Caldimonas brevitalea: one gene and its partner. The protein of the gene in region 1 interacts with the protein of each later gene in a pairwise test. Links are inferred from orthologs where the notes say so. Each region holds a gene or a part of one and is shown on either strand. Other genes may lie near its edges.

Evidence for each region.
Region 2: the proteins of AAW51_RS11430 (region 1) and AAW51_RS00615 interact in binary tests that used the Escherichia coli proteins (3 or more experiments, as listed by UniProt). The link is inferred for Caldimonas brevitalea from one-to-one orthologs.

What each region holds. Positions count from the first base shown.
Region 1 is NZ_CP011371.1:2,570,667-2,577,052, forward strand. Bases 2,077-5,075 are described here. They hold AAW51_RS11430 (helix-turn-helix domain-containing protein), read left to right. Parts: upstream 2,077-3,121; coding sequence 3,122-4,030; downstream 4,031-5,075. Other genes in these bases: rlmN (dual-specificity RNA methyltransferase RlmN), read left to right, coding at 2,077-2,317; pilW (type IV pilus biogenesis/stability protein PilW), read left to right, coding at 2,314-3,129; ispG (flavodoxin-dependent (E)-4-hydroxy-3-methylbut-2-enyl-diphosphate synthase), read left to right, coding at 4,052-5,075. In the rest of the region: AAW51_RS11410 (pseudouridine synthase), read left to right, coding at 1-520; ndk (nucleoside-diphosphate kinase), read left to right, coding at 685-1,110; more of rlmN, read left to right, coding at 1,184-2,076; more of ispG, read left to right, coding at 5,076-5,341; hisS (histidine--tRNA ligase), read left to right, coding at 5,416-6,386.
Region 2 is NZ_CP011371.1:136,773-143,150, forward strand. Bases 1,269-4,259 are described here. They hold AAW51_RS00615 (rod shape-determining protein), read right to left. Parts: upstream 3,291-4,259; coding sequence 2,247-3,290; downstream 1,269-2,246. Other genes in these bases: mreC (rod shape-determining protein MreC), read right to left, coding at 1,269-2,062; gatC (Asp-tRNA(Asn)/Glu-tRNA(Gln) amidotransferase subunit GatC), read left to right, coding at 3,566-3,865; gatA (Asp-tRNA(Asn)/Glu-tRNA(Gln) amidotransferase subunit GatA), read left to right, coding at 3,877-4,259. Also shown: mrdA (penicillin-binding protein 2), read right to left, coding at 1-543; rod shape-determining protein MreD, read right to left, coding at 585-1,103; more of mreC, read right to left, coding at 1,100-1,268; more of gatA, read left to right, coding at 4,260-5,358; Asp-tRNA(Asn)/Glu-tRNA(Gln) amidotransferase subunit GatB, read left to right, coding at 5,360-6,378. UniProt on the Escherichia coli protein: Forms membrane-associated dynamic filaments that are essential for cell shape determination. Acts by regulating cell wall synthesis and cell elongation, and thus cell shape.

The DNA of each region.
Region 1 (6,386 bases):
CATCCGCTACGGCACGGTCGTGCTGCCGCGTGGGCTCAAGCGTGGCGTCTGGGTCGAGCTCGACGAAACCGACGTGCGCTCGATGAAGCGCCTGGCGGGCGGCGAGACCGTGCGCCCACAGGAGGGCGGTCCGCGCGAGGGGCGCGGCGGCAAGCCCGGTGCCGGCGGCGGCAACAACAAGCAGCGCCAGGAGCGCGGTGGCCGCCCCGGTGGCAAAGACCGGCCGGCCGCCACGCCGCGCATCACCGGTCCCGATCCGCTGGAGCAGACCTACGACAAGCGCTTCGCCCAGTCGACCAAGGCGAAGCAGGGGCAGCCGCGTCAGCCTGACCCGATGCAGACGACCGTGGGCTATATCGGCGCCGACGCCTTCTACCGCAAGACCCATGGCAACAAGGGCGGCGGCCGTGGGGGCGGTGGCGGTGCCAACCGGGGTTTCGGCGGTGGCGGCGGCGGACCTAAGCGAGGTGGTGGCGGCGGCGGCGGCGGTGGCGGTGGCCGCGGCGGCCGCGGTCGCTGAAGCAGGGCGCGTGCAGCCGCTGCAAGCCGGCCGTACCGACGCCGCGACACAGCGCGCTCGAAGGCCTTGCCCCTGGGCGGAAAAAGCGCACGGGCAGGGGAAAACCCAGGGTTCGAGCGCTACAATTCAAAGCTTTGCCAAGTACTTGATTCAGGAGAATTTTCATGGCGGTCGAACGCACTCTGTCGATCATCAAACCCGACGCTGTGGCCAAGAATGTGATTGGCCAGATCTATGCGCGCTTCGAAGGCGCGGGTCTGAAGATCGTCGCGGCCAAGATGGCGCATCTGTCCCGCGGTGAGGCCGAGCAGTTCTATGCCGTCCACAAGGCCCGGCCCTTCTTCAAGGACCTGGTCGACTTCATGGTGTCGGGCCCGGTCATGATCCAGGTGCTCGAAGGTGAAGGCGCCATCGCCAAGAACCGCGAGCTGATGGGCGCCACCGATCCGAAGAAGGCCGACAAAGGCACCATCCGCGCCGATTTCGCCGACAGCATCGACGCCAATGCCGTGCACGGCTCCGACGCTCCCGAAACCGCCGCGGCCGAAGTGGCCTTCTTCTTCCCCGGCATGAACGTCTACAGCCGCTGAAGCAGGCTGTGGCGGCGCCGTCCCGCCTGCCTTGCAACGGGCGGGCGGCGCATGCGACGAAGGAGTGATGAACATGGCGGCCAACCTGCTGGATCACGATCTCGACGGACTGGCCGCATTTTGCGAACAGCTGGGTGAGAAGCGCTTTCGCGCGACCCAGTTGTTCCGGTGGATCCACCAGAAGGGCGCGTCGGACTTCTCCCAGATGTCCGACCTGGCCAAGTCCTTGCGCGAGAAACTCGCCGGCAAGGCCGAGATCCGCCCGCTGCCCATCCTGACCGAGCAGGCCTCGAACGACGGCACCATCAAGTGGCTGTTCGACGTCGGCGCCGGCGATGCGGTCGAGGCGGTTTTCATTCCGGAAGACGACCGGGGCACGCTGTGCGTATCGTCGCAGGCGGGCTGCGCGGTCGGCTGCCGTTTCTGTTCCACCGGCCACCAGGGCTTCAGCCGCAATCTCACCACCGGCGAGATCCTGGCCCAGCTCTGGTATGCCGAACACCACCTGCGCCAGCGCCTGAAGCTGGCGCCGGGCGAACGCGCCATCACCAACGTCGTGATGATGGGCATGGGCGAGCCGCTGCAAAACTACTCGGCGCTGGTGCCCGCACTGCGCGTGATGCTCGACGACCACGGCTATGGCCTGTCGCGGCGACGGGTGACGGTGTCGACCTCTGGCGTGGTGCCGATGATGGACCGCTTGATGGCGGACTGTCCGGTGGCGCTGGCCGTGTCGCTGCACGCGCCCAACGACGTCCTGCGCGATGAACTGGTGCCGTTGAACCGCAAGTACCCGATCGCCGAACTGCTCGACGCCTGCCGGCGCTATTTGACCGCGGCGCCGCGCGATTTCATCACCTTCGAGTACTGCATGCTCGACGGTGTCAACGACAGCGAGGCCCAGGCCCGCGAGCTGGTGGCGTTGCTGCGCGCCAAGGTGTCGTGCAAGCTGAATTTGATCCCGTTCAACCCCTTCCCGGCGTCCGGGCTCAAGTGTTCGCCGCGCGCGCAGGTGCAGGCGTTCGCCAAGGTGCTGCAGGACGCTGGTATCGTCACGACGGTCCGCAAGACGCGCGGCGATGACATCGACGCCGCCTGCGGGCAATTGGCCGGCGAGGTGCAGGATCGCACCAACGTGCAGCAGCGCCTCACCCGGCAACCCATCCGCATCCACAAGCCCGGCACCAGCCGGCAGGAGACAAGATGACCATGTTGGGGCGATGCGCATGGCCTTGGGCATCGGCGCTGGGCGTGCTGCTCGGCATCGGGCTGGTGGCCGGTTGCGCCAACCAGCCGCTTCCGGGCGGCTCGCGCGATATCGTGACCGCCTCTGACGAGACCGACGCGCAGAAGCGGGCGCGCATCCGCCTCGAGCTGGCGTCGGCCTATTACGCCCAAGGGCAGGCGACCACCGCGCTCGACGAGCTGAAGCAGGCCCTGCAGGCCGACCCCAACATGCCGCAGGCGTACAACCTGCGCGGCCTCGTCTACGCCAGCATGAACGAAGACCAGTTGGCCGAGGAAAGCTTCAGGCGCGCCTTGCAACTGAACCCTCGCGACAGCGACGTGATGCACAACTACGGCTGGTTCTTGTGCCAGCGCGGGCGCGCCCGTGATGCCGATGCGCAGTTCGACGCGGCGGTGGCGCAGCCGCAATACCGCGAGGCGACCAAAAGCCTGTTGGCCAAAGGCGTGTGCCAGGCCCGCGCGGGGGACCTGGCGGGCGCAGAGCAGACGTTGACACGCTCTTACGAACGCGACCCTGGCAACCCGGCGACGTCCGTCAACCTCGCCAACGTGTTGTTCCAGCGGCGCGAATACGAGCGCGCTCGCTTCTATATTCGACGGGTCAACAACGTGCCGCAACTCGCCAATTCCGAAACGCTTTGGCTGGCGGCTCGCATCGAACACAAGCTCGGCAATACGACGGGAGCAATGGAATACGGCAACCAATTGAAGCAGCGTTACCCCCAGTCGCGCGAGGCGGCGGCGTTTGAACGGAGGCGCTTCGATGACTGAGCCTGATCGGACCTCCGCCACCGGCGGGCAGAGCGCCGGCGAGATGCTGAAGGCGGCTCGCCTGGCCAATGGCATCCACATCGCAGCCCTCGCGGCCTCGATCAAGGTGTCGGTGCAAAAGCTCGAAGCGCTCGAGGCGGACCGCCACGAGGAATTGCCCGACCCCACCTTCGCACGCGCGCTGGCCCAGGCCGTCTGCCGCTTCTTGAAGGTGGATCCGGTGCCGGTGCTGGCCAAGTTGCCGACACCGGGCACGCCGTCCCGGCTGGAACATGTGGCGATGGGCCTGAACCAGCCCTTCCGCGATGGCGACTCGCGCCGTCGCGAGGGTTTCAAGCCCGCGGCCTTGCTGCGCCCGGCGTTCTTGCTGCCCCTCTTGCTGGTGGTGGCGGCGATCGTGCTGTGGCTGCTGCCGCAGGGCCTGCTGCGGCTGCCCGGCGTCGACACGACCACCGCCGACACGACGGCCGGGGTCGATGGCGCGTCGACCCCCGGCACCACGACGGTGACGGTGCCCGTCATGCCGCCCGGCGAAGGTGCGGCCTCCGAGACGGTTCATTCCGCCCCGCTGGTGGTCGACCCCGGTGCTTCGGCCCCGGCGTCGGCGCCCGATCCGGGTGTGCCCTTGGTCTCGGCATCGCAGGCGCTGGTGAACGTGCCGTCTACCGCACCGGTGGTGGTCAACGTCACGTCCGACAGCTGGGTCGATGCGCGCGACGCAGCCGGCAAGGTGCTGGTGTCGCGCCTGGCGCGCAAGGGCGAGATCCTGACGCTGGACGGAACCTTCCCGATGCGTGTGCGACTCGGCAATGCACGCGGCGTTGAGCTGACGGTGCGGGGTGCGCCTTTCGACATCGGCCCCCATGCGCGAGACAACGTCGCCACCCTTCAGATCAAGTAGGCACCGCCACAGGTGTTGACCATGCAAGACGCCCTTTCCGACGCCCCTGACTGTTTCACCGTGGCTGCGGCGCCTGCAGCGCGCCGTTCGCGGCAGTGCCGCGTCGCGTGGGGCGACCATGTCGTGACGGTGGGCGGTGACGCGCCGGTGCGGGTGCAGTCGATGACGAACACCGACACGGCCGACGCGATCGAGACGGCCATCCAGGTCAAGGAGCTGGCGCTGGCGGGCTCGGAGATGGTGCGCATCACCGTCAACACGCCGGAGGCAGCGCAGGCGGTGCCGGCGATCCGCGAGCAGCTCGACCGCATGGGCATCATGGTGCCGCTGATCGGCGACTTCCATTACAACGGCCACAAGCTGCTGACCGAGCACCCGGCCTGCGCCGAGGCCTTGTCGAAATACCGCATCAACCCGGGCAACGTCGGCAAGGGTGACAAGCGCGACAAGCAGTTCGCGCAGATGGTCGAGGCGGCGGCCCGCTACGGCAAGGCGGTGCGCATCGGCGTCAACTGGGGCAGCCTCGACCAGGAACTGCTGGCGGCGCTGATGGACGAGAACGCCCGCCGTGCCCGCCCCTGGGACGCCAAACAAGTGATGTACCAGGCCCTGGTGACGTCGGCGATCGAGTCGGCCCGGCGCGCCGAGGCGCTCGGCCTGCACGGCGACCAGATCACGCTGTCGTGCAAGGTCAGCGGTGTGCAGGACCTGATCTCGGTCTACCGCGCACTCGCGGCACGCTGCGACTACTCGCTGCACCTGGGCCTGACCGAAGCCGGCATGGGCACCAAAGGTACGGTGGCCTCGGCCGCGGCGCTGTCGGTGCTGCTGCAAGAGGGCATCGGCGACACCATCCGCGTCTCGCTCACGCCCCAGCCGGGCGAGGCCCGCACCCAGGAAGTGGTGGTGGCGATGGAGATCCTGCAGGCCCTGGGGCTGCGCGCCTTCGTCCCGAGCGTGACCGCCTGCCCCGGCTGCGGGCGCACCACCAGCACCGTGTTCCAGGAACTGGCCAAGCAGATCGACGACTACCTGCGGGCGCAGATGCCGGTCTGGAAGGCGCGCTTCCCGGGCGTCGAGACGATGAAAGTCGCCGTGATGGGCTGCATCGTCAACGGTCCTGGCGAGAGCAAGCATGCCGATATCGGCATCAGCCTGCCGGGCACCGGCGAAGCCCCGGCGGCGCCGGTCTTCATCGACGGCGAAAAGGCGCTCACGCTGCGCGGCGACACCATCGCGCAAGAATTCCAGAAGATCGTCGAGGACTACATCGAACGCCGTTACGGCGTCGGTGCCGAGACGGCAGCCTGAGCGCCGCGCGCGCTCGCCTTGCGTGGCGGCACCGGGTGCCGCACGGCAAGGGCCAAAAACCTCATGAAAACGACATGGCAGAACAACTCAAGGCCGAGCTGAAGGCCGTCAAGGGCATGAACGACATCCTGCCGCCGGATTCGGCGCGGTGGGAGTGGTTCGAGGACAAGGTGCGCGCGCTGATGGCCCGCTACGGCTACCTCAACCTGCGCACGCCCATTGTCGAGCCGACGACCTTGTTCGTGCGCGGCCTCGGCGAGGTGACCGACATCGTCGAGAAAGAGATGTACTCCTTCGAGGACGCGATGAACGGCGACAAGCTGACGCTGCGCCCCGAGAACACCGCGGGTGTGGTGCGCGCCGTGGCCGAACACTCCTTGCTGTACGACGGCGGCAAGCGCATCTACTACATGGGCCCCATGTTCCGGCACGAAAAGCCGCAACGCGGGCGCTACCGCCAGTTCCACCAAGTCGGCGCCGAGGCCCTCGGGTTCGCCGGCCCCGATGTCGACGCTGAACTGATCCTGATGTGCCGCGCACTGTGGCAAGACCTCGGCTTGACCGACGTGCGCCTGGAGCTCAACAGCCTGGGCCAGCCGGACGAGCGCCGCGCGCACCGGGACGCCCTGATCGCCTACTTCGAGCAGCACCGCGACCAGCTCGACGCCGACGCGCAGCGTCGCTTGCACAGCAACCCGCTGCGCATCCTCGACACCAAGAATCCGGCAATGCAAGCGCTGGTCGAGGCGGCGCCGCGGCTGATGGACTTTCTTGGCGAGGCGTCGCTGGCGCACTTCGACGCGGTGCGTGCGGTGCTCGATGCCAACGGGCTCGCCTACCGTATCAACCCGCGCCTGGTGCGCGGCATGGACTATTACAACCTGACGGTGTTCGAGTGGGTCACCGACCGGCTCGGTTCGCAAGGCACCGTCTGTGGCGGCGGCCGCTACGACTACCTGATCGAGCAGGTGGGTGGCAAGGCCGCGCCGGCGGTGGGCTGGGCGCTGGGCGTCGAGCGGGTGCTCGAACTGCTCAAGGAACTGGG
Region 2 (6,378 bases), 2.4 Mb from region 1 along the record:
CTGGTTGATGCGGCCGATGTAGCCGATCACATGCGCGCCGACCTCACCCAGCGGATAGTTGCGGAACAGCCGCGCCTTGATGTCGACGCCCGGGAAGCGGTAGCGCTGCACCGCAAAACGTGCCACCTCCTCGTCGCTGAGCCGGGTGCGCAGCGGCAGCGACTCGAAGCTCTTCGAGTCCTCCATCAGCCGCTTGAAGCGGCGCCGGTCGGCTGCAGAGACGTTGACCACCTGCGCCAGCTCGTCGATGGTCGCGTCCAGGTCGGCCAGCTTCGACGGCGTCAGCTCCAGCGTGTAGGCCGAGTAATTGTTGGCGAGCACGACGCCGTTGCGGTCGAGGATCAGCCCGCGGTTGGGCACGATGGGCACCACCGAAATGCGGTTGTTCTCGGCCCGCGTCGACAGCTCGTCGTAGCGCAGCACCTGCAGATAGGCGAGGCGGGCGAACACCAGGCCGAAGCCCAGCAGCACCATCGCAGCGGCGAACAGCACCCTCGCGCGAAAGCGCGACAGCTCGAGTTCGACGTTTTTCAGTTCGGTCATCGGGGGACTACTCGCCCTTCAAGCCTCGGGCGCGGGCGCACTTACAGCGGGCGGTTCTGGTCGGGGTCGGGCGGCCGCCGCTGCGGGGCCAGCAACAACCAGGTGGCGATGGGCCACAGCAGTGCTTCGAATACCGGTGCCAGCAGCAGTTCCCAGCCGGGAAACACGTCGCCGGCAATCAGTCGAATCAGCACGGAAACCGCGTGCGCCGCAAAAAACAGCGGCAGGATCTGTACCGCCTGCGACAGCGTCGGGAACCACAGCAGCCGCCGGTGGATGGTGATCGCGAAATAACTCAGCAGTGTGTAGGCCAGTGCATGTTGGCCCAGCAAGGCGGCCTGGTGCACATCCATCATCACGCCGAAGGTGAAGGCGGCGCCGACACCGACGCGGCGCGGCTGGTGCACATTCCAGAACACCAGCGTCAGCGCGAGCAGGTCGGGCATCGACGTGCTCTTGCCCATCGGCACCAGGTTGACCGCAAACGCGGCCAGCAGCGACAGCCAGATGAAGACGGGGTTGACCGGCAACAGCAGCTGGTCGGAGCCACGCGGCATCATCGGGCAGGTCCTTTCCTGGCAGGCGCCGAGGCCGCCGCCTTGGGCGCGGACGCGGCGGGCGGCGGTGTTGCGGCAGCCGCCGGCTCGGGCTGCGGCCGCGGCGGCAAGGTGTCGCCCACCGGTTGCAGCACCAGCACGTGGCGGGCGCTGGTCGGCGCGCTGACGGGAGTCAGCACGATCTTGGCGAAGGCCGAATCGGCGCGTCGGTCGACCTTGGCGACCCGGGCCACCGGCAGGCCGGGCGGGTAGACGCCGTCGACGCCGGAGGTGCTCAACAGGTCGCCTTCCTGCACGTCGGCATTGGCTGCCATGAAGCGCAGTTCCATCGCGTCGTTGACGGCGTCGCCGTAGGCGATGCCGCGGGCCGAGGTGCGCACGTTGAGCGTCGGGATCACGGCGTCCTTGTCGGTCAGCAGGGTGACCTCGGACGCCAGCGGATAGACGCGGGTCACCTGCCCCAGCACGCCGGTCTCGTCGATCACCGGCGAGCCCCGCACGACCCCCTGGGCGCTGCCGAGGTCGATCACCACCTTGCGGCTGTACGGGTCGGGCGCGTCGTACAGCACCTCAGCCGCCCGTGTCTTGGCCGGCAGCGCGGGGCGCAGTTCCAGCATCGCGCGCAGCCGCGCGTTTTCTTTCTCGAGCAACTCGACGCGCGCCACCCGCATCGCCTGTTCCGACAGCTGGCGCTGCGCGGCGGCCTCTTTGGCGCGGGCCTCGTTCAGGCCGCGCACGTAGTCACCGCCGGTGCGCGCGGTTTCGACCGGCACCAGCAAGGCCCGCTGGGCCGGGTGCAGCACCGTGGCCACCACCGCGCGCAGCGGCTGGGTCAGGTTGAGCCGCGTGTCGGCCACCATCAGGAAGAAGGCGAGCGCCGAGAAAAACATCAGACGCGTCAGCGCCGACGGCCCTTGCTTGAAGAAGGGCGGCGGCGTGCGGTCGAGAGTGCCGAGTGGCATGGCAGCAGCAGGCAGGTCAGGCAGTGCGGCGCCGGGTGGCGACGCTCACGACGCAAAAATCCAAGGTGGCCAGCCCGTGCGGCGACGGGGCGTCGGTCCGGTGTACGAGCCGCGCACCCGTACCGGAGTTCCGCCGGCCGGGGCAGACGGGCTCGTCAACAAGCATACGGCTCGAACGGGTTCATCACTCCGACGTGAAGATGGCCCCCAGCCGTTCCATCCGCTCCAGCGCCATGCCGCAGCCACGCACGACGCAGGTCAGCGGATCTTCCGCCACCAGCACCGGCAGGCCGGTTTCTTCGGCCAGCAGGCGGTCGAGATCGCGCAGCAGCGCGCCGCCGCCGGTCAGCAGCATGCCGCGCTCGGCGATGTCGGCGCCCAGCTCGGGCGGCGTTTGCTCGAGTGCGTTCTTGACGCTGGAGACGATCTGGTTGAGCGGGTCGGTCAGCGCTTCGAGGATTTCGTTGCTCGAAATCGTGAAGCTGCGCGGCACGCCCTCCGACAGGTTGCGGCCCTTGACCTCCATCTCCTTGACCTCGGAGCCGGGGAAGGCGGAGCCGATTTCTTTCTTGATGGCCTCGGCGGTCGGTTCGCCGATCAGCATGCCGTAGTTGCGGCGGATGTAGTTGATGATGGCTTCGTCGAACTTGTCGCCGCCCACCCGCACGCTGCCCTTGTAGACCATGCCGCCGAGCGACACGACCCCCACTTCCGTGGTGCCGCCGCCGATGTCGACCACCATCGAGCCGGAAGCTTCGGACACTGGCAGGCCGGCGCCGATCGCGGCGGCCATCGGTTCTTCGATCAGGTAGACCTCGGAGGCACCGGCGCCCAGCGCCGACTCGCGGATGGCGCGCCGCTCGACCTGGGTGGAGCCGCAGGGCACGCAGATGATGATGCGCGGGCTCGGTTTCAGCACCGAGCGCGGGTGGACCATCTTGATGAACTGCTTGAGCATTTGCTCAGTGACGGTGAAGTCGGCGATGACGCCGTCTTTCATCGGGCGGATCGCTTCGATGTTGCCCGGCACTTTGCCGAGCATCGCCTTGGCTTCGGCGCCGACCGCCTGGATCGTTTTCTTGCCGTTGGGGCCGCCTTCATGGCGGATGGCGACCACCGAGGGCTCGTCCAGCACGATGCCTTTGCCGCGCACGTAGATCAGCGTGTTCGCGGTGCCCAGATCGATGGCGAGGTCCGTCGAAAAGTAGCGACGAATGGATTCGAACATGTTGGCTTGTCAAAGTCCGCCCTGGCTGTGAGCAACTGGCATTGCAGCCGGGGGGACGAAGGATTTTTCGGGTTTTCTCCGGGACCGCTCCAGGGCACGTCGAAGGTGTCCTTTTGCGCGCTTTTCAGCACGAAACCGGCGCTGATCGCGCAGACGGGGGTGGCGGGGCGACCCCCAAAGCGTAGCGACCTGGCCGGCTGTGGATAACGCGCGATAATACCCGATCCCACCCGCGCCGATCCTTGCGGGAACCACCCAAAAACGAACTAATTTACATGGCACTGACTTCCGAAGACGTCGGCCGTATCGCCCACCTCGCCCGGCTGGAGCTGAGCGGCGAAGAACAAGCGGCGATGCTGCATCAGCTCAACGATTTCTTCTCCATCGTCGAACGCATGCGCGCGGTCGACACCAGCGGTGTGGAACCGCTCTACACCCCCCTGTCGGCGGTTCAAGAGGTGGCCTTGCGGCTGCGCGAAGACGTCGTCACCGAGGCCGACCAGCGTGACGCCAACCAGCGCAGCGCCCCGGCGGTCGAAGACGGCCTGTTCCTGGTGCCCCAGGTCATCGAGTGAGGCGCCCGACCATGGACCTGCACCACCTGGGCGTGGCCGAACTGGCCCGCCAACTCGAGGCCCGCGCCGTCTCCAGCGTCGAACTGACGAAGCAACTGCTTGCACGGGTTGCCGCCCACGAACAGTTGGGCGCTTTCCTCTGCACCGACGAGGCCGTGGCCCTGCGCCAGGCCGAAGCCGCGGACGCCCGCCGCGCGCGTGGTGAGACGGGCCCGCTGCTGGGAGTGCCGATCGCGCACAAGGACATCTTCGTCACCCGCGATTTCCCGACCACGGCCGCCTCGCGCATGCTCGACGGCTACCGCAGCCCGTTCGACGCCACCGTGGTCGACCAGCTCGCGCAGGCCGGCGCGGTGACGCTGGGCAAGCTCAATTGCGACGAATTTGCAATGGGCGGCAGTAACGAAAATTCCGCCTACCTCCCGGCCCGCAACCCCTGGAACACCGAGCGCATCCCCGGCGGCTCGTCGGGCGGCTCGGCCGTCGCGGTGGCCGCGCGCCTGGTGCCCGCCGCCACCGGCACCGACACCGGCGGCTCGGTGCGCCAGCCGGCGGCCTTGTGCAACGTCACCGGCATCAAGCCGACCTACGGCCGCTGCTCGCGCTACGGCATGATCGCCTTCGCGTCCAGCCTGGACCAGGCCGGCCCGCTGGCCCGCAGTGCAGAAGACTGTGCCGTGCTGTTGAGTGCGATGAGCGGCTTCGACCCGCGCGACGCCACCTCGGCCGACCGCCCCGCCGAAGACTACCGCGCCGCGCTCGTCGCGCCGCGCGCCGGCGCGACCGCGGGCCGCCCGCTGCAAGGCCTGCGCATCGGGCTGCCCAAAGAATTCTTCGGCGCCGGTGTGTCGGCCGACGTGGCCGACGCGGTGCGCCAGGCGCTGGCGGAATACGAAAAGCTGGGGGCGACCCTGGTGGAGGTGTCGCTGCCGCGCACAGAGCTGGCGATCCCGGTCTACTACATCATCGCGCCGGCCGAGGCCAGCTCCAACCTGAGCCGTTACGACGGCGTGCGCTACGGGCACCGGGCGCAGGCATACGACGGCCTGCTCGAGATGTACAAGAAAACGCGCGCCGAAGGCTTCGGGCCGGAAGTGAAGCGCCGCATCATGATCGGCACCTACGTGCTGAGCCACGGCTATTACGACGCCTATTATTTGCAGGCGCAGAAGCTGCGCCGCATGATCGCCGACGATTTCCAGGCCGCCTTCCGGCAGTGCGACGTGATCGCCGGGCCGGTGTCGCCGACCGTGGCCTGGCCCATCGGCGGCAAGACCGACCCGGTCGCCAACTACCTCGCCGACATCTTCACGCTGCCCGCCAGCCTAGCCGGGCTGCCGGGCATGAGCGTGCCGGCGGGTTTTGGCGAAGCCGGCTTGCCGGTCGGGCTGCAGCTGATCGGCAACTACTGGAAGGAAGGCGAGCTGCTGCACACCGCACACGCCTTGCAGCAGGCCACCGACTGGCACCTCCGCGCACCGGAGGGCTTTTGAGATGAGCAGCACCACCACCAGCACCACCGCCACGACCGCCAAGCTGGTGCGCGGGTATGAAGTCGTGATCGGCCTCGAAACCCACGCCCAGCTGTCCACCCGTTCCAAGATCTTCTCGGGCGCCAGCACCGAATTCGGCGCCGCGCCCAACACCCAGGCCAGCCCGGTCGACCTGGCGCTGCCCGGCACGCTGCCGGTGATGAACAAGGCCGCCGTGGAGCGCGCGATCCGTTTCGGGCTCGCCGTGGGCGCCACCGTCGCGCCGCTGTCGATCTTCGCGCGCAAGAATTATTTCTACCCGGACCTGCCGAAGGGCTACCAGATCAGCCAATACGAGATCCCGGTGGTGCAAGGCGGGCTGATCGAGTTTTATGTCGGCGACGCCAAACACCAGGTGCGCCTGACCCGCGCCCACCTGGAAGAAGACGCCGGCAAGTCGCTGCACGAGGACTACCACGGCCAGACCGGCATCGACCTCAACCGCGCCGGCACGCCGCTGCTCGAGATCGTGTCCGAGCCCGACATGCGCAGCAGCATCGAGGCCACCGAGTACGCGAAGGCACTGCACGCGCTGGTGGTGTGGCTGGGCATATGCGACGGCAACATGCAGGAAGGTTCGTTCCGCTGCGACGCCAACGTCTCGGTGCGCAAGCCGGGCGCACCGTACGGCACCCGGCGTGAGATCAAGAACCTGAACAGCTTCCGCTTCCTGCAGCAGGCCATCGACTACGAGATCCAGTGGCAGATCGACGAGATCGAGGAAGGCCGCAAGATCCAGCAGGCGACGGTGCTGTTCAACCCCGACTCCGGGGAAACCCGCGCCATGCGGACCAAGGAAGACGCGCACGACTACCGCTACTTCCCCGACCCCGACCTGCCGCCGCTGGTGATCGCGCCCGAGTGGGTCGAGCGGGTGCGCGGCGAGATGCCCGAGTTGCCGCGCGTGATGGCCGAACGGTTCCAGCGCGACTATGCGCTGCCGGCCTACGACGCGACGATGATGACGCAGAGCAAGGACTT